4 regions of the Chryseobacterium sp. SIMBA_029 genome follow, and region 1 is predicted to be linked to each of the others. Evidence: riboswitches for the same ligand, from Rfam matches in the RefSeq annotation. Region 1 holds a riboswitch; each other region holds the start of a gene.
What was found. A riboswitch is a leader RNA that binds a small molecule or an ion and turns the genes downstream of it on or off. The one in region 1 is predicted to bind cobalamin.
Positions count from the first base shown of each region.

Region 2: linked by a shared signal. The riboswitch ahead of SB679_RS04850 (TonB-dependent receptor) and the one ahead of SB679_RS12145 (TonB-dependent receptor plug domain-containing protein) in region 1 are both predicted to bind cobalamin.
Region 3: linked by a shared signal. The riboswitch ahead of SB679_RS15655 (T9SS type A sorting domain-containing protein) and the one ahead of SB679_RS12145 (TonB-dependent receptor plug domain-containing protein) in region 1 are both predicted to bind cobalamin.
Region 4: linked by a shared signal. The riboswitch ahead of SB679_RS11610 (acyl-CoA thioesterase) and the one ahead of SB679_RS12145 (TonB-dependent receptor plug domain-containing protein) in region 1 are both predicted to bind cobalamin.

Region 1 is NZ_JAWRXA010000006.1:69,150-75,158, reverse strand. Features, by position in the region: gene SB679_RS12155 (CCA tRNA nucleotidyltransferase) at 1-395, shown strand, start outside; gene SB679_RS12150 (hypothetical protein) at 559-1,611, opposite strand; gene SB679_RS12145 (TonB-dependent receptor plug domain-containing protein) at 1,623-3,455, opposite strand; cobalamin riboswitch at 3,487-3,664, opposite strand; gene cdd (cytidine deaminase) at 3,779-4,261, opposite strand; gene namA (NADPH dehydrogenase NamA) at 4,365-5,417, shown strand; gene SB679_RS12130 (DUF2752 domain-containing protein) at 5,442-5,735, shown strand.
Region 2 is NZ_JAWRXA010000002.1:362,739-368,747, forward strand. Features, by position in the region: gene SB679_RS04835 (MbnP family protein) at 1-556, shown strand, start outside; gene SB679_RS04840 (cytochrome-c peroxidase) at 540-1,595, shown strand; gene SB679_RS04845 (transporter) at 1,596-2,555, shown strand; cobalamin riboswitch at 2,986-3,171, shown strand; gene SB679_RS04850 (TonB-dependent receptor) at 3,280-5,298, shown strand; gene SB679_RS04855 (YncE family protein) at 5,295-6,009, shown strand, end outside.
Region 3 is NZ_JAWRXA010000008.1:124,377-130,385, reverse strand. Features, by position in the region: gene SB679_RS15675 (alanine dehydrogenase) at 1-128, opposite strand, end outside; gene tsaE (tRNA (adenosine(37)-N6)-threonylcarbamoyltransferase complex ATPase subunit type 1 TsaE) at 200-607, opposite strand; gene dnaG (DNA primase) at 711-2,693, shown strand; gene clpP (ATP-dependent Clp endopeptidase proteolytic subunit ClpP) at 2,817-3,503, shown strand; gene SB679_RS15655 (T9SS type A sorting domain-containing protein) at 3,583-4,692, opposite strand; cobalamin riboswitch at 4,779-4,964, opposite strand; gene SB679_RS15650 (esterase-like activity of phytase family protein) at 5,222-6,009, shown strand, end outside.
Region 4 is NZ_JAWRXA010000005.1:366,146-372,154, forward strand. Features, by position in the region: gene SB679_RS11600 (endonuclease MutS2) at 1-155, shown strand, start outside; gene SB679_RS11605 (hypothetical protein) at 429-1,229, shown strand; cobalamin riboswitch at 1,282-1,462, shown strand; gene SB679_RS11610 (acyl-CoA thioesterase) at 1,575-1,958, shown strand; gene SB679_RS11615 (HD domain-containing protein) at 2,113-2,703, opposite strand; gene SB679_RS11620 (XAC2610-related protein) at 2,706-3,395, opposite strand; gene SB679_RS11625 (cytochrome P450) at 3,523-4,863, shown strand; gene SB679_RS11630 (PadR family transcriptional regulator) at 5,073-5,402, shown strand; gene SB679_RS11635 (PspC domain-containing protein) at 5,413-6,009, shown strand, end outside.

The sequences.
Region 1 (6,009 bases):
CTCGTCCTATTGCTTTAATCACAGATGATGCCTCAGATTCTGCATTAAGAAGGCTGTTATTCGATGCTGGTGAAGACCTGGAAGATCTTTTCACACTTTGTAAAGCCGATATTACCACCAAAAACTCCAGAAAGCAGGAAAGATTCAAGAAAAACTTTGAATATGTAGCGGTTAAGATCAAAGAAGTAGAAGAAAAAGATCAGGTAAGAAACTTCCAGCCGCCTATTTCAGGGGAAGAGATCATGGAAATGTTTGCCCTTAAACCTGGCCGCGAAATTGGAATTTTAAAAGAAAAAGTAAAAGAAGCCATTTTGGAAGGCGAGATCCCGAACGAGAAAGAAGCGGCAACAAAATTTGTGATTGCAGAAGCTGAAAAACTGGGATTACAAGTGTAAATAAAAATGTATAATACAACATAAAAACGGCCGGATCATTGATCCGGCCGTTTTTTTTATATCAGCTTATAAAAGAAATCCGGACGACTTCGAAGAAGCCGCCCGGAAAAAAACACAAATGATGAAAAAAAATAAAAAATTATATAAACGCCGAAGCGTAGATTTAGTTTTTATAAAAACCGTTCGTTGCAATTCCTGCAGTGAATGTTTTTAACAATGCTCCTGTACTGCTGTTATAAATGTTGATCTTGCTATCAGATGTAAAATTAGTAGTAGAAACATAGATGTTACTATCGATGATATCAAATCCATATAAAGTTCCTGTTGGTGCCGTGAACAGAGGGGTAGTAGGAACGGTTGTAGAACCTAAAGCCATGCTGTAAACTTTATTGTCGCCAGTTGAAAAATACAAAGTGTTATTGCTAATTCTTAATTTCTGAGCCTGTGGAATGGCAGTAAGAGTTGTTGCAGCAGCAGTTCCGTCTGTAGTATTGATCTTATAAATATAAGAATTGGTATTGTCAGAAGCCAATGCATATGCATTACCATTATAAGAAACAAGATCTCTGATAATTCCGTTGCTTGGAAGAGTTACAGTCTTGTCAACTACATTGGTGGATGGCTTTACAATAGAGATGGTATATCCTGTTGCAGTTTCGCCTGGAGCATATGTTACACCGTCAGTCTGTACCACGATGCTTCCGTTGGCCTCTACTACTTTTTCAGCTGCTCTGTCAAAATTGATGCTCTTTACAAAAGAATTGTCGCTGTTGTAAACATTCAGTTTATGTACACTCGCGTAATCGTTGTTGGTTACATAATATTGAGCTCCGGAAAATGCAATATATCTCGGGTTATCAAGATTACTCGTTACTGTAGAAACCTTTTTAAAGCTGTATCGGTTTACAATTTCAATTTTATTGGGAATATTACAAACCAGATAAGCATAATTTCCGCTGAAGCCTATCGTTTGAAAAACCTTACCTAACACTTCATTACTATTGTTGGCTGCATAGATTCCGTTATATACATTCCCCCAGTTATTGCTAATAAAAGAAACCTCAGAAGTCGGACTTGAGAAACCTCCTTCATTAGAGATAAGAACTCCGTTTTCATACGTTGTAGCGGTGGCTACAGTTTCATCATCATTGCTACAAGCAACATTGAAAAAAAGTGCCGAAGCAAATACAAAAGGTAAAATTTTTCTGATATTCATTATAATTTATTTTAAAAGTTGATATTTAAATTCACACTGTAATTCCTCTTTGGCAGCGGATAAGAAGCCATGGTGTAATAGATTTCATTAAAAATATTATTCACCTTGAATCCAACCGTATATTTTTTAAGAAATGTTCCTGAAATCCCTGCATTCATTACAAAATACGGATCCAGCGCGTCACTTCTTTTTTCTTCTGTATCAGTGTACGTAAGCCCGTTGAACATTCCCTGTACATAGATCCTCATAAAGTCATACTGATAATCAACATTTCCAAAAATCTTATGGAGAGGAACATACATCAGTTGCTTTTTATTTTCAAGATTGATCGATTTTGAATATGTATATCCTATACTTGATTTCAGGCTTTGTTTCCCGAATTTTCGGGCATATTCTACCTGCGATTCCAATCCGTAAGACTCTACCTTATGAGTATTAAAAGGAGCATAATACCCAAATTGAGTCTGCTGCCAGCTAATCAGATCACGGATCTTCATATAATAAGGCGTTACGGTAATTTTAAAATCTGATACTATAAAATGATTGCTCAGATCAGCCTGATAAGAAGTTTCGGGTTTCAAATCCTTATTTCCTCCCGGCTGCCAGTACAGGTCATTGAAAGAAGGAAATCTGAAATTCCTGGAAATATTAAGCTCCGTGCTGTACCATGTTGCAGCATTCCATTTTCCTGAAAAAGAAAACAAAACAGGAGAACTGATTCCCTCTACAAAATCCTTTTTTACACCCGCTTCAAAACGCAGATCTGATGCCGCAAAATAGCGAAGCAATCCCGCTACAGAACCTACATTTCTGCTCACCTTAGAAATCTGGGAAGTTCCCGTACCTTCAGCTTTATTCACCTGAAATTCACCGATGACATTCACATTCCATTTTGGACTCAGGAAATAATTGAAATCATTTTTTACAATATAATTTTTTCCTATCCCGCCACTTGTAGCAGGTCCATTGACGTTGGCAAAATATTGAAAATTCTCTTCCGTGTAAGCAGCCTTAAATGAATTGCTGAACTTTGACTGATTCCAGTCCCAGGAAAGAAGACTTCTGATATTTTGGGTTTCGTATTTTGTTTTGGTTTCACTTTCAAAAAGTACCGGATAATTCTGATTTCCATTAAAAAATTCAGAAATCCAGGAAATCTGATGATGAGGAGCCACTTTATAAGCACCGGCAATATTAAAAGTCGTATTAAAATATTTTCCGTTCTGATTGATATAGTTTCGGGCTTCTTTCACCTCATAATCATTCTCACTGATGGAATGATTTCCTGTAACTTTAATACTTAATTTATCATTACTGTAGGAACCTTTGATAAAATGAGTAAAAGTACCAAATGAAGCCGCTTCAGAAAATAAAGAAGTATGAAAACCTTTATTGAAATCCAGATTATTGTTAAGATGGATGCTTCCCCCAATAGCACCGCTGCCATAAATGACACTTCCGCCACCTGCTTTTATATCAAGCTGGTCATATCCAAACAAAGGAATATTGTTGACATCTCCCTGACCCAGAAAATTAGAATTAATACTGATTCCGTTCCATACAAAAGCCGTTTGTTGAGCCGTAGTTCCCCTAAAAGAAGGCGAAGAAACTGCACCACGTCCGTTTTCCTTAATATATACCGGAGTCTGGAAACGTAAAAGTTCAGAAAGATTGGTGGAATTTTTCTCTGCGTCTTCAAGGGTAAGAGTGTTCACCTTATGAAAAAGCTTCACTCTGTTCATTTGACTGTCGAAAATATAAACAGTATCGATCCCTTTCTCCTGTCCGGAAAGAAAGCAACCATAAGACGACAAAAGCAGTACTAAAGATCTTTTTATATCCATACTATTTTACTTTTCCTCCGAAAGCAATATATTTTTTAATTATAATTCTGGCAGGTCTCCTGACTTTCGCTTTCTACACCTTCCCGTATGTACAGTGGTTTTTCGTAGAATTTCTTGTTGCGATTTACAGTTGCGGGGACAGTTTGGGGTTTACACCCAATTCCCTATTAATTCCAAATATGCTGGAAACCAAAATTTTTGTAAAGATAAGTTTTTAAATGTATTAGACAAAAGGCAATACTGAACCGCTAATTTTCAACGCTGCAGCTATGTTTTACCTCTGTTTACAGAGATAGCAGAGGTGAAATAAGTGCCAGTTTGCCTTACAAAAACGTCGCATCAAAATAGAAAGGCAAAAGATCTTTAATAGAATGTACTTTTACCACTTCCTCATTCATGCTTGAAAAATAAAGGTCAATATTCTCGTTTTGTTTCGTTTCATATTCCATTAAACTCTGGCGGCATGCACCACATGGCGGGATTGGAGGATTTTTCTCATGAAACTCCTTGGGACCGCCCACCACGAAAATCTTTTTGATTTTCACCGTAGGAAAATTGGCTCCTATCCAAAAGAGCGCTGTTCTCTCAGCACAAAGCCCGGATGGAAAAGCGGCATTCTCCTGATTGTTTCCGGAATATATTTCTCCGTTTTCCAGCAGGACAGCACATCCTACAAAAAACTGAGAATAAGGTGCATAAGCGTTTTCACGGGCCTGTTTTGCTGTTTCGAATAATTTTTTCTCGATATCATTCAGTTCACTGCTATTTTTAAAATATTCGTAACCGATCTGTATGTCTTTTTTCATATATTGTAGGCCTAAAAAAGGGGGATAAAATTAGCTCTTTTTACTCAGGTGGGCAATATTATTTTATTCTTCCGGTATCTCTATTAAATTTCAAAAAAATAATATGTTATATACGCCAATAAAATTCAGAAACGTAGAGCTTAAAAACCGATGGGTAATGTCTCCCATGTGCATGTATTCTTGTGAAAACGGTATCGCCAATGATTTTCATTTCGTACACTACGGAAGCCGGTCGCAAGGCGGTACAGGTTTAATTATGGTTGAAGCTACTGGCGTAGAACCACGCGGACGAATTACCAACCATTGCATGGGAATCTGGAATGATGAGCAGGCAGGAAAACTGCAGAAAATTGTAGAATTCGTCCACAACAGGTCAGAAAGCAAAATTGGGATTCAGATTGCTCACGCGGGTAGAAAGGGGTCAACGTGGAATAATCTTCAGATTCCTATTGAAGAAGGCTGGGAGACCATTGCACCAAGCCCGATTCCTTACCATCCTACAGAAAGAATTCCGCACGTGTTGAGCGTTGAAGAAATCAAAGAATTAGTTCAGAATTTTAAAGATGCCGCAAAAAGAGCTGTACAAGCTGGTTTTGATGTCATTGAAATTCATGGAGCTCATGGCTATTTGGTTCATCAGTTTTTATCACCTCTTTCCAATGTAAGAACGGACGAGTATGGCGGAAGTTTTGAAAACAGGATTCGGTTTTTGCTGGAAATCGTGGATTCGGTGAATGAAGAACTTAGTGAAAACACTGCATTATTTGTAAGGATTTCCGGAACGGAATATGCTGAAAACGGCTGGGATGTTCAGGATAGTGTCAAATTAGCTGAAATACTGAAAGATCATGCTGTGGATTTAGTGGATGTTTCAAGCGGCGGGAATATTCATGGGGCGAAAATTTCTGTTTTTGAAGGGTATCAGGTTCCTTTTTCATCTCAGGTAAAAAATAATGGCGGGGTGAAAACCGGAGCTGTAGGATTAATTACGAATGCCGAGCAGGCAGAAGAGATCCTTCAAAAAGGAGAGGCAGACCTTATATTTGTAGCAAGGGAAATCTTAAGAAATCCTTATATTGCGGTACAGGGCTCTTTTGAAATGAAAGAAGAATGCTTTTTTCCACACCAATATTTAAGAGCGAAAATTTCTTCCTAAAATTTACATTGAACAAGCGGAAAAATGAAAATTGAAGACTTCATGCTGACCTGTCCCAGCAAAAAATTCCTGGGAATAGAATGCTTTGGTTGTGGCGCTCAAAGAGCTATAGTCATGGTATTGGAAGGTCGATTTTCTGAAGCATTTCATTTGTTCCCTGCCGTTTATACCCTGTTGATTTTTTTTGGAATGGTTGGAGTAAGCTTCATTGACAAAAAAAGGAAATACGGAAATGCTTTACTGCTGGCTGCCGTCTTCAATGTCATCTTTATGATTATATCCTATTATTACAAATATTTCCATCTGGGCAGCTATTAAAATGATCAATATAAATACTAAAAACCGCTTCTGGCGGTTTTTTTAGCTTACAATTAGATCCTGAATCATTGTATTGATATATGTTCGTAAAAGTAGACGTAATTTTTGATATAATAATGAATGTTAAAAAATAACTTTCAACTCTTAAATAAGGTTTATATTTTTTAACACTAAATCAGTTATTGATGAAAAAAGTCGTAGAATTACTACAAAATATAAAATAATCAGTAAAAAATTTTTATACTAAACCCTGAAAGCTATCTTTGCTATACCA
Region 2 (6,009 bases), on a different contig from region 1:
CAATGAAAATAACCCCGATAAAGGGGCTTTCATTATCGACCAGGCTGATGCCGTTGCCGGGATTATTTATCTGAACTTAAATGAGATCCCGAAAAATAATTATAAAAAAATAAAATTCGGACTAGGACTCAGCCAGAACGCTTATTTACTGGGACAGGACGGGCAGGCTGAATTTTGGAATAAGGCCAAACAAAAAGGAATGTCATGGTCTTGGGCAGCTGGCTATGTTTTTGTGAAACTGGAAGGTAAATACGGAACCGGAGCTCCCAATACAGAATTCATGAACCATACAGGAAATATGGGAAATGTTACGGCCAATAATACTCCTGATCTATACCGGGAAATTATATTAAACCTTCCCACTACAGCAAGGGTAACCAATCAGATTACGCCTTCCATCCATATTCTGGCGAATCTCAATCAATATCTCAGCGGAGATATCCCTCTTACGCTGAGCACTACGAACGATATGATGATGGGATCAAGCCAGCATTTGGTGAATGTGACGAATAATATAACCAAAATGTTTAAAGTAGACCATGTTCACAATGACTAGAATGCTTTCTGCTATAGGATGGACATTGATTTTTTTGTTAAGTGTTGTGTCATGTTCCGATGAGGTTATTCAGCCTTTAGATAAAGATGAGGCTTACCATTTGCAAATCCCTTCTTATTTTCCTGAAATGACTTTTGATCAGTCCGGGAATCCGATAACAAAAAACGGCGTTGAACTTGGTAGGAAATTATTCTATGAAGGCAGGCTTTCGCGGAATAATACCATTTCATGCGGATTCTGTCATATTCAGGAAAATGCATTTACCCACCACGGGCATACCGTAAGCCATGGTGTTGATGACCGGATAGGAATCAGAAATGCTCCGGCAGTTCAGAATATGGCATTCCTGAAACGGTATATGTGGGATGGAGTGATTCATAACCTCAATGAACAGGCCATTATTCCAATTACAGACGCCAATGAGATGGACAGTTCGATGCCGGAAGTGATTTCCAAACTCAATGCGGATTCAAAATATAAACAGCTTTTCAAATCAGCATACGGCGATGAAAACATTACAGGGGAAAGAGTGTTGAAAGCCTTATCGCAGTTTATGGCCTCCATGATTTCTGCAGATTCCAAATACGACAGATACCGACAGGGAAAAGCCGTTTTTACTGCTGGTGAATCTCAGGGAATGACTCTGTTTCAGCAAAAATGTACAGCCTGCCACAGCGGAGAATTATTCACCGATGAAAGTTTTCGCAATACCGGAATGTATTACAACAGTCAGTTTAAAGATGCCGGACGCTACCGGGTAACCCTGGATCAGAATGACTGGATGAAATTTCGGGTTCCGAGTCTCAGAAATATAGAGTATACAGCTCCTTATATGCATGACGGAAGATTCTATACGTTGGACGCAGTCCTCAATTTTTATTCGGATAACGTAGAAGACAATGCCAATCTTGATCCACAGCTGAAGCAGAACGGACACATCGGAATTCCCATGACGGGGCAGGATAAGCAGTATATTATTGCTTTTCTGAAAACACTCAGTGACAACAATTTTATCACCAATCCAAAATTTGCAGAATAAATGGAACATAACATAAAAAAGATCATTGTAATAATCAGTCTGTTTGTATTGACAGTCTGCCAGGCATCAACCATCAGGGACAGTCTTTATATCCCGACAATAAGTTACAATAAAGTTATCCTTGATGATGACTGTGATGCTTGCGGCTGTGCTGCCGGAAACGGCTCCTCAGGTTTTGAATCCCTGCTGAATCCTCAGTTCATCGGGATTAAATATTTTGTCCAGCACTATAAGGCCAAAGAAAATTTATTTGTAAAAGATCTTACGCAGGATCAGTATTTTAATACCCTTCAGCTTTGGGGGAAAATTCCACTCACTAAAAAACTAAGTGTATATGCCAGTCTTCCTTTTCATTTTCATGAGAAACAGACAATGCAGGGAGATATCCGGATCAGTGGAATCGGAGATATGAATGTAATGGGAATTTACCAGCTCCTGAATTCTAAAAATACTTTTCATCAGCTCAACGGAGGCCTTGGAGTGAAAGTTCCACTGGGAAAATTTGATGAAAAAGGAATCACCGGGGTGAATCCCAGTTTTCAGCTGGGAACCGGAAGCTGGGATTATCAGATGGTTTTGAACTATAAATATCAAAAAAATAAACTGGCAATACTCTTCAATACGGATTACGCTGTTAAAACCGAAAATAAAAAACACTACCGATTTGGAAGTCAATGGAATTATGCAGCGGCAGGATTTTATCAGCTTTACAGAAATGAAAAGGTGATTGTTTCCGGAAAAGGCGGACTTCAGGGTGAAGTGTATGACAGAAACAGACAGTTTAATGAAGTGCTGCCCAATACCGCGGGCAGTGCTTTATATGGAAAACTTGGCTTTGAAGCAGCTTATAAAAACCTGAGTTTAGGAGGAGAAGTGATGCTGCCTGCCTATTCCAATCTGGCAGGAGGCGATATTGAAGCAAAATCCAGATTTAGCCTGTTTATCAATGTGGGAATTTGACGTGAAATGATGTAGATTTAAGATTAAAAAATTAAGGTGGTTTAAATTTTATGACCACAGATTTTACACATTTCACAGATGATTATGTTTTAGCTCGCGCAGATGGCTCTAATTAAGCAGATTATTTTCTGTATGATGAATAAAAATATGATTTTTTACACTTAGCTGAACTTAGTATACGTAATCATTTAACCTTAAAAAGCTAAAATGTTTAAAAAGCTTTTATGGCATTGTGGGTAAAATTAAAAGTGTAAACAAGCTGGAGTACAAACCTTATAGATTTCAAGAATCTGTAAGGTTTTTTTATAGAAAATTTTTAGATAAAAACGACACTTTAAGTTTTTAATAGGAGACAGATTATCTTGGGATTTGTATTTATCCTATTGAAAATTAATTTATTAAGCCTTTTATTGGATATCTTAATAATTTTCTATCTTTGCCGGAATCTGGTGCGCCATAAAAAGCGCTTAAAAGGGAATCCGGTGAAAATCCGGAACAGACCCGCTGCTGTAAGCTCCAAACCAAAGTTTTTGAAGAATATATCCACTGTTGTAAAATGGGAAGGATTTCAAAAATGGAGTAAGTCAGAAGACCTGCCGGACAATTAACGTTTGACGCTTTCGTGGAATAAAGCTTAGGACATCATTGATTTTGTGCAGTTTAAAGCTGTGCTTTGTCATGGTTTTCCCATATCCATTAGCGTTATCATTATTCAAGTGAGCTAATGGTAATACAATATAGTACTTCTCAATTTTACAGATCAGTTACTGCAATTCTTGTGATAACAGGGCAGTTTTTATTTTCCCAGTCGAAGGACAGCCTCAGGGAAAAAGAAATTCTTCAGATCGATCTCTATAAAAAAAATCTTAAAGAAATCCTTCCTGCACAAACGTTGTCAGGAGAGCAATTAGAAAGGCTTAACAGTCATTCGGTGGCAGATGCCCTGCGGTATTTTTCCGGTGTCCAGATTAAAGACTATGGCGGAATAGGAGGGTTGAAGACGATTAACATCCGAAGTATGGGAAGCCAGCACGTCGGTGTTTTTTATGATGGAATCCAATTGGGGAATGCCCAGAACGGCTTAGTAGATTTAGGACGGTTTTCTTTAGATGATCTTGAAGAAATTTCGCTGTACAACGGACAGAAAAGTGAAATTTTCCAGCCGGCCAAAGATTTTGGTTCTTCAGGATCTATTTACCTGCAGCCTAAAACACCAAGTTTTAAAAACGGAAGAAAAACCAATCTGACGATCAGGGTAAAAAATAGCTCCATCGACTTATTCAATCCGTCGATTCGGGTGGAGCAGAAGATTTCTGATAAAGTATCGGCCAGTTTCAGTTCAGAATTTATGCAGAGTGACGGGATCTATAAATTCCGGTATACCAGGAAATATCCTGACGGTGAGATCGCCAATGATACTATTGCGAAAAGATACGATTCGGATATCCGGGCAAAGCGTTTTGAAACCAGTTTTAACGGAACAATGAATAACGGAAGCTGGAATGTAAGAGGATATGGCTATATATCAAACCGCGGAATCCCCGGGGCTATTGTCAATAACCGTTTCGGGGCAAGGGGACAACGCCTGATAGATGAAAATTATTTTGTGCAGGGTAATTTCAGGAAAAAAATATTCCCAAAACTGGAAACCCAGTTCAAAGCAAAATTTGCTTACGACTATACTCATTTTGTCGATACGCTTTCTTCCATAAAAATAAACAATCAATATATTCAGAAGGAAGTGTATTTGTCTTCTTCCAGTCTGTATACGATCAATCCTAACTGGGAGGTAAGTGCAAGCGCAGATTTCCAGTATAATATGCTGGACTCGGATCTCAAATTATTCTCTTACCCTACAAGGTACACTTCACTGGTAGCTTTTGCCACCACCTATCACTGGAACAGACTTAAATTTTTGGGAAGCTTATTAGGAACTTTTGTTCACGAAGAAGTAGAGCTCAACACCAAATCTCCGGATAAAGCTGAATGGACACCGGCTGCATTTTTAAGCTATCAGCCTTTCGATGGTAAAGATTTTATTGTAAGAGCTTTTTATAAACGTATTTTCAGGATGCCAACGTTCAACGATCTGTATTATACAAATATTGGAAATACCTTCCTGAAACCTGAATTTACCAACCAATATAATCTGGGATTTACTTACCAAAAATTGTATGATCATCCGGTCTTTAAAGGATGGTATGTAAAAGTAGACGGCTATTTTAATAAAGTAGAGAACAAGATTATTGCGGCACCCAACGGAAGTATGTTCCGGTGGTCAATGTATAATCTGGGAGAAGTTGAAATTATAGGGACTGATGTCAATATCCAGGGAGAACTGAAGCTGGGAAATGTAACGGTAAAACCTTTGCTGAGTTATACCTTCCAAAGTGCACGCGATTTTACCAGCAGAGAAGAATCCTATTTCGGAGATCAGATTCCGTATACGCCCTGGCACAGTGGAACATTTACGCTGATGGCGGATTATAAAGACTGGGCCTTCAACTATAGTTTTATGTATGTAGGGGAAAGGTATGACATCAATCAGAATAACATACCTGCCAATCATGTGCAGCCTTGGTATACCCATGATCTTTCCGTTCAGAAAAAATTCAGATGGAAGGGGCATCAGTTTAAAACCAGCCTGGAAGTTAATAATGTCCTAAACCAATTCTATGAAGTCGTGCTGAGTTATCCGATGCCCGGAAGAAATTTCAGACTCACTCTAAGCTATACCTTATGAAAAAACTCAATTTTTGCCTGTGGGCCTTACTGTTTGTTGCTGTTCTTTCCTGCAGAACCGATGAATATGTTGACCGTGAAGAGCTGGATTACCTTATCCCGGCTGAAGGAGATCTTCCCATCAAAGGATTTTATTTGCTGAACGAAGGAAATATGGGAACCAATAAAGCGACCCTGGATTTTTTTGATTATAAAACCGGAATCTACCACCGGAATATTTATGCACAGATCAACCCGACTGTCGTAAAAGAATTGGGAGATGTAGGGAATGATATTCAGATTTACGGAAGTAAGATGTATGCAGTGATTAATGTTTCCAACAAAATTGAAGTACTGGATGCAAAGACGGCGAAACGTCTTAAAACCATTCAGCTGGAAAATTGCAGATACATTACGTTTAAAGATGGAAAAGCCTACGCATCAAGCTATGCGGGTCCTGTTTCTCTTGATCCCAACGCACCATTAGGAAAAGTAGCCGAAATAGATACCGTCTCTCTTTCTATCCAGCGGGAAGTTACAGTAGGTTACCAGCCTGAGGAAATGGAAATTATAGGAAATCAGCTTTTTGTAGCCAATTCAGGAGGATATAAATTTCCTAATTATGACAGAACGGTTTCTGTGGTGGATCTTTCGACATTTAAAGAAACCAAGAAAATAGACGTAGCCATCAACCTTCACCATATTAAAAAAGATAATTACGGAGATCTGTATG
Region 3 (6,009 bases), on a different contig from region 1:
TCATGAAGACAGGTTTCTTTAGGAATTCCAATACTGAATTGCTTTCCTTTCTTTACAACCTCCAATTTTTCCTCTTGCGGCATCAATTCTTCTTCAGTAAAAGGAGTAAAAATATTTGTAGTACTCATTCTTTAAATTAAATTATTTCTTACAGACAATTATTCTACAATAGAAATTAATAAGCAAAGATACATAATATTTAGTCGAATGACACCTCTCTGTTTTCACCGGTATTGATGATGCTCATTGTGTGGTATTTAAGGCCATACAGCTCTTCTTCGTATACTTCAGGCCATTCTATAATGCAGAGAAAGGCGTTATCCAGATATTCTTCGATCCCAATATCATAGACTTCTTCAATGTTTTTTAGTCGGTAAAGATCAAAGTGATAGACTTTTCCTTTGGGAGTGTTGTATTCATTGACAATAGAGTAGGTAGGGGAATTCACTTCATCCTCACTTCCCAGTTTGTTTAATAAAAATTGGGTGAAAGTTGTCTTTCCTGCGCCCAGGTTTCCTTTCAGAAGGAGAATGTTATGTTGTAGTTTGGGAAGAATCTGTTCTACGATTCTCTGCCAGTCTTCGATACTTTTTATATTAAATTGCATAAAAGTAATTTGTTGCAAAAATAAGAATAAAAACATTTGAAATATATGCATAAAGTACATCCGATTGTAAGGTTAAAATTCGGAATTTCCTTATTTTTACACCATGATTTCTAAACAGACCATAGATAAGATATTTTCCACAATCAGGGTAGAAGAGATTGTGGGAGAATATGTGCAGTTGAAGAGGGCAGGGTCTAATTACAAGGGATTAAGTCCGTTTCATGACGAAAAATCTCCCAGTTTTGTAGTGTCACCGAGCAAGCAGATCTGGAAAGATTTCTCAACAGGGAAAGGAGGTACAGCCATTTCTTTCCTGATGGAAATCGAAAATTTCACCTATCCTGAAGCCCTTCGCCATGCGGCAAAGAAATACGGAATCGAAATTGAAGAAGATCAGCGTGAATTTTCTGAAGAAGCTAAAAATGCCCAGTCAGAAAGGGATCTTCTGTATAAAATCCATGAAGTAGCCAATGATTATTTCCAGCATTTCCTTTGGGAAGTAGAGGAAGGTAAAAATATAGGATTAGCGTATTTCAAAGAGCGTGAGCTTAAGGATGATATCATCAAAAAATTTCAGCTTGGGTATGCACCGGAAAAGAAAAATGCTTTTACGGAATATGCCTCAGAAAAAGGATATGCTAAGGAAATTCTTGAAAAATCAGGATTATCCATTTTCCCTGAAAATGCACCTGCCGGAATCGACCGCTTTCGGGAAAGGGTTATTTTTCCCATCCATAGTTTTTCGGGAAGGGTATTGGGTTTTGGAGGCAGAATTCTCAGAAATAATGTAAAAACTGCGAAATACCTTAACTCGCCGGAAACGGAGATTTATCATAAATCGAATGTTCTATACGGTCTCAACCAGAGTAAACAGGCTATTTCAAGGAAAAATGTCTGCCTTCTTGTGGAGGGATATATGGATGTGATTTCACTTCATATGTCGGGTATTGAAAATGTAGTAGCGAGTTCCGGAACGTCTCTGACGACTGAGCAGATCAAGCTTATTAAAAGACTTACGGAAAACGTAACCATTCTTTTTGATGGGGATAATGCAGGAATTAAAGCGAGTTTCCGAAGCATTGATATGCTATTGGCAGAGGGAATGAATATCCGGGTTCTGCTTTTCCCGGAAGGGGATGACCCCGATTCTTTTGCAAGAAAACACCCTCAGGAATATGTAGAAAAGTTCATCGAGAATGAAGCGATGGATTTCATTGACTTTAAAGCAGAAATCCTTTTAAAAGATGCCGGAAATGATCCCATCAAAAAGGCTGAAGCTATCCGTAATATTGTAAAATCGGTTGGTTTTGTACAGAATGCTTTAAAGAAAGAGGTTTATTTAAAAGAGGTTTCCAATAAGTTTGGATTGTCTGAGCAGAGTTTATTCAATGAGCTGGATATTCAGAAGCAGATGACCCAAAATCATAACCAGCACGTTCAGCAGCAGAAAGAACAAACTCCGGTAAAGATGGAGATCGTTCCTCTGGATAATGAAAAAGGCGATCCTTTTCTCTATGATGTTTTGTTTATGGAAAGCAAGCTTGTGGATCACATGCTGATGTTTGGCGATATCGTGCTGAAAAGGCAGGATGAGAAAAATGGAGAATACCAGATTACAGTGATAGAAGAAATACTTCATCATTTTGAGGAAGAACAATATATATTTTTATTGAAAGGAAATGAAACCATCATCAACCAGGTGAAAGAAGGTATTCAGAAAGATGAATTGAGAAGTGGAAATTTCTTTATATCTTTTATGGATGAAGAAATCACCTCCAAGGTTGTTGATGCACTACTTCCTGTAGATGAGCTTGAAAACTGGGAATCCAGGAATATTTTTCCACCCAATTATGGGGACAATATCGCCGAACAGATCAAAGGGGATGTATTGCTGCATAAATATAGATATATTGACTATTTAATCCAGGAAACGGCAAGCGAGCTCAGTAATTATAGTATGACCGATGAAACAAAATACTTTGAACTCATCAAAAAAATTACCTTACTGAAGCAGGCTTCAATGAAATTGAGTGAAATTATTGAATATTCACCGATAAAGGGAATTTACGGGGACAGGAAAAGATAAATAAACGGAAAAAATGAGTTGATCGAACCGGTTTCTTATGACAAAAAGTCCTATAAAATTTTAGGAATAAAAATTGTAATTTAAACTTCGAATTTATTTAATTTAAAATAACACACAAGAAATATGGACATTAAAAAAGACTTCAGAGATTTCTCTGTAAAGCATTTAGGAAACAGCGGTTTAGCTACCGATCAGTATATGGGAATGTATGGTCCAACAAATCTTACCCCGTACATCATGGAAGAAAGAAGATTAAACGTTGCTCAGATGGACGTTTTCTCCCGTTTGATGATGGACAGAATTATCTTCCTGGGAACAGGAATTGATGATCAGGTTGCGAACATCATTACGGCGCAGCTATTATTCCTGGAAAGTGCAGATCCATCAAAAGATATTCAGATCTACATCAACTCTCCGGGGGGAAGTGTGTATGCTGGATTGGGAATTTATGACACGATGCAGATCATTAAACCTAATGTAGCAACGATCTGTACAGGTATTGCAGCTTCTATGGGAGCCGTATTACTGGTTGCAGGAGAAAAAGGAAAGCGTTCTGCGCTGAAACATTCAAGAGTAATGATTCACCAGCCTTCAGGAGGTGCACAAGGGGTGGCTTCTGATATGGAAATCAACTTAAGAGAGATGCTGAAGCTGAAAAAAGAATTGTATGATATCATCGCTGAACATTCAGGACAAACTTATGAATGGGTAGAGAAAGCATCAGACAGAGATTACTGGATGACTTCTGAAGAAGCAAAAAGCTTCGGAATGGTAGATGAGGTTTTACAAAGATCTGTTGAAAAGAAATAATTTTCTGCAATGAAAATAAGAAAGCGCACCAGACGGTGCGCTTTTTTTATGGAATATTTTTCAATAAAGATGGTGATGTTTATTGTTTAATCAGCTTCTGAATGATCGTTTGATGATCTGTTTTAATTTCAACAAAATAAATTCCTTTCACTAATGATTGGATATTGATTTTTTTACCCAGAGAATTCAGCACTTTCTGGCCGGAAACTGAGTACATATTGACTTCTTTTATATTTTCGTTACTATCAAGCTGGATAAAATCTGTCGCTGGATTTGGATAGATCTTAAAATTATTTTTATGGACAGATGCAACTCCGAGTGTGCTGTTAGTAGCTTCACTTGGCGTAAATGGCAGTCTTTGTCCGAAACTTAATCCTAACCAATCATTATTGATGAGCTGTATTTGTGACAAATTGGTCTGCCCTCTCCAGCTTGAAAGGTTTTTACCTTTATACAATTTCCATGTTTGCTGTCCCGATGGAGTTCCGTTGAAATTATGTAATGACAATCCGGCAATCTGATTACCGCTTACCGTATAATTGAAATACGGAGCCTGGGTTTTGATCATTTCTAAGGCTTGGGCCGCATTCAGACTTCCGTTGTATTGAATCCCGAAAACAAAAGAATCGGCATTTCCGTTGGAACTATTGGTTCCAAAATCAATAACGACTAAGCTTTTATGGGTGCCTGTCCCGATCCAGTTGACAATCTGACTGGAACTGTACCACGCAGAATGGTAAGCCGCAACAGGAGTTGATGGATATGTATAGTCAGGCTCGAATCCATAAGATATTCCGTACCATTTTCCATTAACAAGCGGGTCATTGTTTACCCCATTATTAAGCACCATATTTTCTGAATCCGGGCCAGACCAAGTAGACCAATAATCATCCAGACTCGGAATATGGTGGTTATAAGTAAGGCTGTACAAAAAACCGGACGGAATGTTAGCCTCAATACCAGGTTCTGCCGCTGCAATGCCATTGATGAGGTCTTCCATCGTTAGATTAGCTTCATCAAAACGATATCCCCATGCGTAAGAAGCCGGAGTATTATTATCATTAAAATCAGCGATGAAATACGCTTTTTTGGAGCCGGTGCCTACCCAGAATTTAATATCACTTTCTGTGAATTGGGCGGATAAAAACTGCATACAGAGCAGTAAGAAAAAAAGATAGTTTTTCTTCATGATATAATTAAATTAAAGTTTTATTCCCGAAACTTGATCTTTGGATATCGTCACTACAAAAGAGATTTTTTGTAAATGTTATATCAAAATTAAACAGCATCTAAGGCAGGTCTCCTGGCTTGCATCTTATAGTACACCTTCCCGGATGAGGATCCAGTGGCATTTCATACTACAAGTGAAATAGCTTACAGTTGCGGGTACAGCTCAGGATTATTATTTTACCTGATTCCCTATTATTGAACCGATGTTCAACCTTAAACGAGCGCAAAGATATTATTTAATTATTTGAAGAATATTTTGTTAATAATGGGCATTAACCTTCAAAAATAGCTTGTAATTGAGCTTTTCCGAATGAATATTTTTTTATTCACTAAGCAAATGAAAAGATTAATGGATTTATAGAATTGACCAGTTTGATTTTTCTGTTGATCATGTATTCATATTACATATTGATTCTTAAAATACAATTATCATTGCATTCAAGATCTGTTTATATGCAATGTCTACTTTCGCTGCCATAAAAGTAACTATGAAAAAAATACTATTTTCTGTACTTATACTTGCTGCTGTGTCAGCTTGTAAAGACGATGATACGATGATCAGTCAGGATATCAATTATGCTAAGCTTCCTCAGGAATTTCCTTTTTCAAAACTGGCAACTATTGGAGGGGTTGATGTCAACAACGGCGGCTTTGGTTCCGGTGCGGCAGCCCATCCTACCAGAAAAGGAGAATTTTATGTGATTACAGACCGTGGTCCGAATACGGATTATCTAAACGGGAAAAAATTCCTCACTCCAAATTTTACGCCTACCATTATGCATTTTAAAATCAATGCAGACGGAAATATTGAGGTCATTAAATATATCAAACTTAAAAATCCTTCAGGACAGCTGATCACAGGGCTTCCGAATCCAGTCGGAATGGGAAGTACAGGTGAAGTTGCCTATGACGCTTCCGGAAATGTACTGGGAACCGATAATTATGGATTAGACAGTGAAAGTATTGTCGCTGCTGTAGACGGGACATTTTGGGTATCCGATGAATATGGACCGCATATCGTTCATTACAGTGCAGATGGAGTGGAGCTGGAAAGAATCAGCCCGATAGGGGTTAATACAGGACCCAGAAAACTGCCTGCCGTATTAGCAAAAAGAAAAGCCAACCGCGGGATGGAAGGACTTTGCATCACACCGGACGGAAAAACATTGGTAGGAACAATGCAATCGACGATGTATGTTCCGACAAAGGCATTGGCAACGAATACTACTTTGACCAGAATTGTAACTTTTGATATTGCAACCGGCCAGACTAAACA
Region 4 (6,009 bases), on a different contig from region 1:
GCGACCGTGAAGTCTGGATGAAAATCGGCCAGCGGGTACGTATTACCGGAAGCACCAGTGTGGGAACCATAGAAAAGATCTCAAAGAATAAAGTTATTGTGAACTATGGAACATTCAAAACCACGATTAATGCTGATGAACTGGAAAGAATTTAATGGTTTACAACCTATTATATAAACAAAAAGCGCTGATGAATCAGCGCTTTTTTTATTGTTATTTTTTGATCCACTTTAATCGGGTAGAGTTGATAGACTAATACGATTAATAATAAAATATCCTATTTACAAGTTAAGAATATCAATTATTATCAGAAATTTTATTATTCTTCTAGATTTCAGATCAGCTTTTCAGATATGGCATTATAATTATGATTTAGATACTTACCGAAAAGCATTTAATTTATATATTTGAAGAGTCAAAAATTTTTCATGATGATTTCTGTAAACAAAGTATTCTGCCTATCTATTTTCAGTGTTTTTTCTTTGGCTTCTGTCAAAGGTCAGCAAAAAGTTCCTTTTGGAGTAGTAAAAGCTGAAGAAGGATATGCCAACGTACGTGTTCATAAAGATAACTACAGAAAGATTGTAGACAAGATCCGTATGCGTAAAGGGGATGTTTTTGTATATGTAAAACCGGCCCCGGGAGAAACGGAATGGATATGGATCAAATATCCTGAAAAACAGGATGCCGACAAACCTTTTGTACGGTATGAAGATCTTGACAAAGAAGGTATGGTGAATAAAGAACGTATTGCTTTTATAGACCAGCTGCCTCAATACACTCCTTCCAAATCCAAAAACGGAAGATCACTCATTTTTGTAGATAACAGCAATCCGAAAATACCGGCCGCCCAAAGAAGTAAAGTGGTTATCGATGTCTATCCTTCGAATGCCGGCTACCGTAAACAGGAGAAAGATGCCAACGGAAATATTCTTACGATCGATAAAATAAAGCCATGGGGAATCAGTAATGAACTGCCTGAAGGAATGACTGAGATCAAATCAATCAGAGTTCAGCAGCCGGGCAGAGGTTCTGTTTTTGTAAGGGAAGCGATCAAAAATATGTTTATGCCAACCATGGATTTCAATAATGTCGGAGTAACTGCACTGGACAACGACCATATCTTCCTATACATGATTAATGGAACCGGAGAAAACAGGTATACTTCACTTTGGACCATCAAAGAAGGAAGGGTCATCAGCCAGATTATTTATAAAAGTCCGGAATAATACTTCGTTATATTCTTATTATTCTTATTTTTGCCACTGAAAAGCATCATGCTTATTCATCATAGAAATGGGTTCTGCTTAACCGCTGATTAAAAGGGAACTGTGTGAAAATCACGGACTGTCGCGCAACTGTAAGTAACTAAAGTCTTGATCAAAAAATCCACTGTGCAAGCCATGGGAAGGAGATCAGGATGTTACAAGTCAGGAGACCTGCCTCTTTCGTTATACAAGAAACTTTCGCGGTTTGAAGTTTATTGGTCTGATGGATGGTTCAGGGATTTTATTATTCCTGTCTATATTCTGTTTGTCCCAATACTGCTCATTCCGCATTAATTAATAATGAATATGACTACAGAAGAAAGAATTGAAGCATCCGAAACCAGAATTTTTAAAGCGGTTTTCCCTAACACTACGAATCATTACGATACCCTTTTTGGAGGTACTGCCATGCAGCTGATGGATGAAGTAGCTTTCATCACCGCAACCCGTTTCGCAAGAAAAAGAGTGGTAACGGTAAGCAGCGATAAAATAGATTTTAAAAAACCTATTCCTGCAGGAACTATTGTGGAACTGATCGGAAAGGTTTCCCACGTAGGAAAAACGAGTATGAAAGTAAATGTTGAAATCTACACCGAACAGATGTACTCTTATGAAAGAGAAAAGGCCATTGTAGGAGATTTTACTTTTGTGGCAATTGATGAATTTAAAAAACCTATTCAAATCTTGTAAGGATTTATTTAACAATACTTTACAATCCTTTAGTCACTGTAAAATACTATATAAACCTGTATGAAAGTGCACTCTAAAAAAATTCTAAGTATTGAATCAGTTTCGGCGGCCTTTGGCCGCCGAAACTGATTCATAGAATAAAAAATTCGTATAATTATTTCAATACCTTTTCAGTATCCAAGCTTTTGATCAACAATAACTGAAAAGCCTCTCCCATTTCATCAGAAGCTCTGGTAATGGCATTTTCAAGCATATTTCGGATCTGATTTTCGGTTACTTTAGCTTCGGTCCAGCTTTTCCCGGAAGTATGGGAATTCAGGATAAAAGGCATAATTCGGTCTATGGCACAGGCAAAAATAGCATCCGGAGTTTCCTCTTCTTCAAATTCAAGCCATAAATTAAAAAACTCTGAACGTAAAGGTTCATCCAGAATCCCGAAAATATTTTGTGCTGATTGTTTCTCTCTTTCAAACTTACCAATCATCGCTTTTTCATCAAAAAGGAAGGTATCTCCTGCTTCGATCTCCACAAGATCATGAATGGAAAGCATACGTATCACTCTCAACAAATCAATATCCGCCCTGTTTTTCGCATAAGGAAAAAGGATCTGCGCCAGGATAATAATCTGCCATGAATGTTCAGCCGTATTTTCCCTTCTTGAATCATCGGCATTGTAATTTCTTCTTTGTACATTTTTTAAAGCATCGACTGCTAAAATAAAATCAATCTCTTTCTGTATCTTCATTGTTACTCTTTATAATATTCTTTTATTGGATATTTTGTGGATTTGGCAACCCATTTATTATTTTTCAATTCCCTTTTTGTCACTTTTACGGTTTCATCGCCTCCCATTGCATCTTCTTCTAATTCATACACTTTTACCAATCCTTTTTTAGGAACAACAGCATATTCTGTGGTGAGATGCCAGCAGCAGCCGGATTTTGCATAAGTAACAATGCGTTTTCGTTCAGAATCCGTTTGAAACATTCCAAGATTTTCATAGGCAAGGCTTGTAAGCTCTTCACTCATTACAAATCGTTTCTTAGTAGAATTAAATACATATACATCATAGGAAGGACCGCCATAGCTGCTTTCATTTCCATTTCTGATCGCAATATCTTCCGTTCCATCAAAATTAAAGTCATTAAAAATCAATGGACTTTGTTCATCATACAGCTGAATAATATTAACCGTGGGCTTTTGATCTTCTTTCAGATAAAAATTCAGATCTTCAGAAGTCAAAGTCTGAAATATATTGGAAGTTTTTTTATCCCGTAAATCAATAACTGCCTTACCGCTGCATTCATCCTTTTCACAGTTTTGAACATCTATGGAAACATCATAATTTCTTGAAGCATCTTTCAGTTCAAAATGATTCTGACCCCAAACAATGGTTCCCAAAAGCATAAATGGTAATAAAAATCTGTAATTCATCATAGGTGTATTTTTAATCGATATTCGTTTAATCGGGTTCTCTAACTCAATATTATTACAAAAATAAGGGTTTTGATTTCAAAATAATTTATATAAAAGATTAATTGTATTTTTAATAGAAATATACAAGATGAATTCAAAATTTAATTATCCCCCAGAAATTAGAGGGAAAAGGAAGTTATACTCCTTATTTAAAGGACTCAATCACCCGCTAGAAGTAATCAGTGGAAACCATCAATCTTTGGGTGATAACTATCACATCAAAGCAAGTTTTACCAACAAAAATTTTATTTTTTCCCAGGATAAAGAATTTGTTGAATATATCTTAAAACAGAATCACAAAAATTATTATAAATCTGAAATACAGTCCATCACTTTAAGAAAATACTTAGGAAATGGCTTATTAACGAACAATGGAAAAGACTGGCTGCAACAAAGAAGACTGATTCAGCCTGGATTCAGTAAGGTAAAAATCGCCAATCTTGTTTCTATTATGGAAGAAGAGATTGATACTTCTCTAGAATTATTCAAAACTGAATCGGATATAGATCTGTACCATTTTTTTCATGCTCTTGCCTTTAACATTGTTGCTAAAACCCTTTTCAGTTCCGATGTTGACGAAAATACCGTGGTCCAATTAAGTAAAATCATCACAGAAATTCAGGAAGTTTTCACCAAAGAAGTTCGTTTACCTTTTTACACGAGTATATTAAACACTTTTGGTGTAATTGATAAAAACATTGAAAAAAGTAAAACAGCAAAAGCAATTATTCAACGTATTTTAGATAAAAGAAGGACTTCGAAGGAGGAAAAAAATGATTTGCTGGATATGCTTATTCAAACGAGATACGAAGACACGCAGCTTCCCATGTCTGATGAACAGCTCGTTGATGAAATGCTCATTCTTTTTATTGCCGGTCATGAAACAACGGCTAATGCTTTGAGCTTTATTTTCTTTGAAATCAGTCAAAATCCAAAAGCTGAGGAAAAATTAAAAAAGGAAATAGAAAATGAAGGAGAAATGGTTTTTACTTCAGAAAGTTTAATGAAGAAATCATTTACCGTCAATGTAATCAAAGAAGGCATGCGCCTCCACTCTCCGGCCTGGGCAATCGATCGGGAAGCGTTAGAAGATGATCGTTTTAAAGAATATTCGTGGCCAAAGGGTACGTTGGTCATCCTTTATATCAGCGGTCTTCATAGAAATCCAAAATATTGGGAACATCCGGACTCATTCATTCCTGAACGTTTTGATGATGAGAATGCTAAAAACTTTGCCTATTATCCTTTTGGAGCCGGCCCCCGGCTTTGCATCGGTGAGCATTTTGCAATAATGGAAATGGCACTTATCATTCGCAAATTCTATCAAAAATTTACATTTATATCGGATCAGAAAGAAGTAAAAGAAAAAGCTCTTGTTACATTAAGACCTATCAGTTTAAAAGGTAAAATTATTAGCATTTTGCCTTAATTCTTTAAAATATTCCCTTGTAAAAAATTAACATTAAAAAAAATATAACTGGTTTTCAATGAGTTATATTTTTTATTTATAAATTTACACTACTTTGTATTGCATAATACCATTTTAATTACATATCTTTGTAATGTAAAATAAGAAAAGGCTCAACTAGCTAGGGGCATAATTCTTAAAAATACACTAATCAACAAAACTTATAAAAGATGAATACTGAAAATACCAAAGCGCAAATGCGAAAAGGAATTCTGGAATTCTGTATTTTAAGTCTCATAAATAACCGTGAAATGTATGTTTCCGATTTAATAGATGAACTGAAAAAAGGAAAACTGGATGTAGTGGAAGGAACCCTCTACCCTCTTTTAACCAGATTAAAAAACGGGGAGTTTCTTTCTTACAGATGGGAAGAATCTACAGGAGGACCACCCAGAAAATATTACCAAATAACAGAAAAAGGCAAGTTGTTTTTGGACGAACTTCAAAATACCTGGAAAGAATTAACAGATTCTGTCAACCAAATCACTCAAAAAATTTAAAAACAAAGCTATGAACAAGACACTCTCAATAGGACTCGCAGGTTTTTCTTTTACCATAGAAGAACACGCATATATAAAGCTCAGCGATTATCTGAATGCACTGAGAAGCTCTCTAGATGCTTCTGAAGCAGATGAGGTAATGCATGACATAGAAATAAGAATGGTTGAAATCTTCAGAGATTCTTTAGGAAAACGTGAGGTAGTGAATGATTCAGACGTAGAAAGAGTTATTGCACAAATCGGAACTCCTGAAAAAATTGAAGAACAGGAAGAAGCATATTACTCTGAAAAGAATACCAAAAGCAATACTAACAGCCAGGGAACGGCATACAGCGATAAAAAGCAGTTATTCCGTGATCCTGAAAGACAGAAAATTGCAGGGGTTTGTGCAGGTTTAGCCCATTATGTAGGAATGGATATTACCGCTATGAGAGCCATCTGGCTAGGGGTTTTCGTATTAGGAATCTTTACAGCGGCTATCTCCTCTTCATTAATTGCTTTACTTTACGTTATTCTCTGGATCGTATTGCCAAAAGCAGAAACGGCTGCAGATTACCTGAAAATGAAGGGAAAGCCTATGAACTTCGATAATTTGAAAGATGAGTCT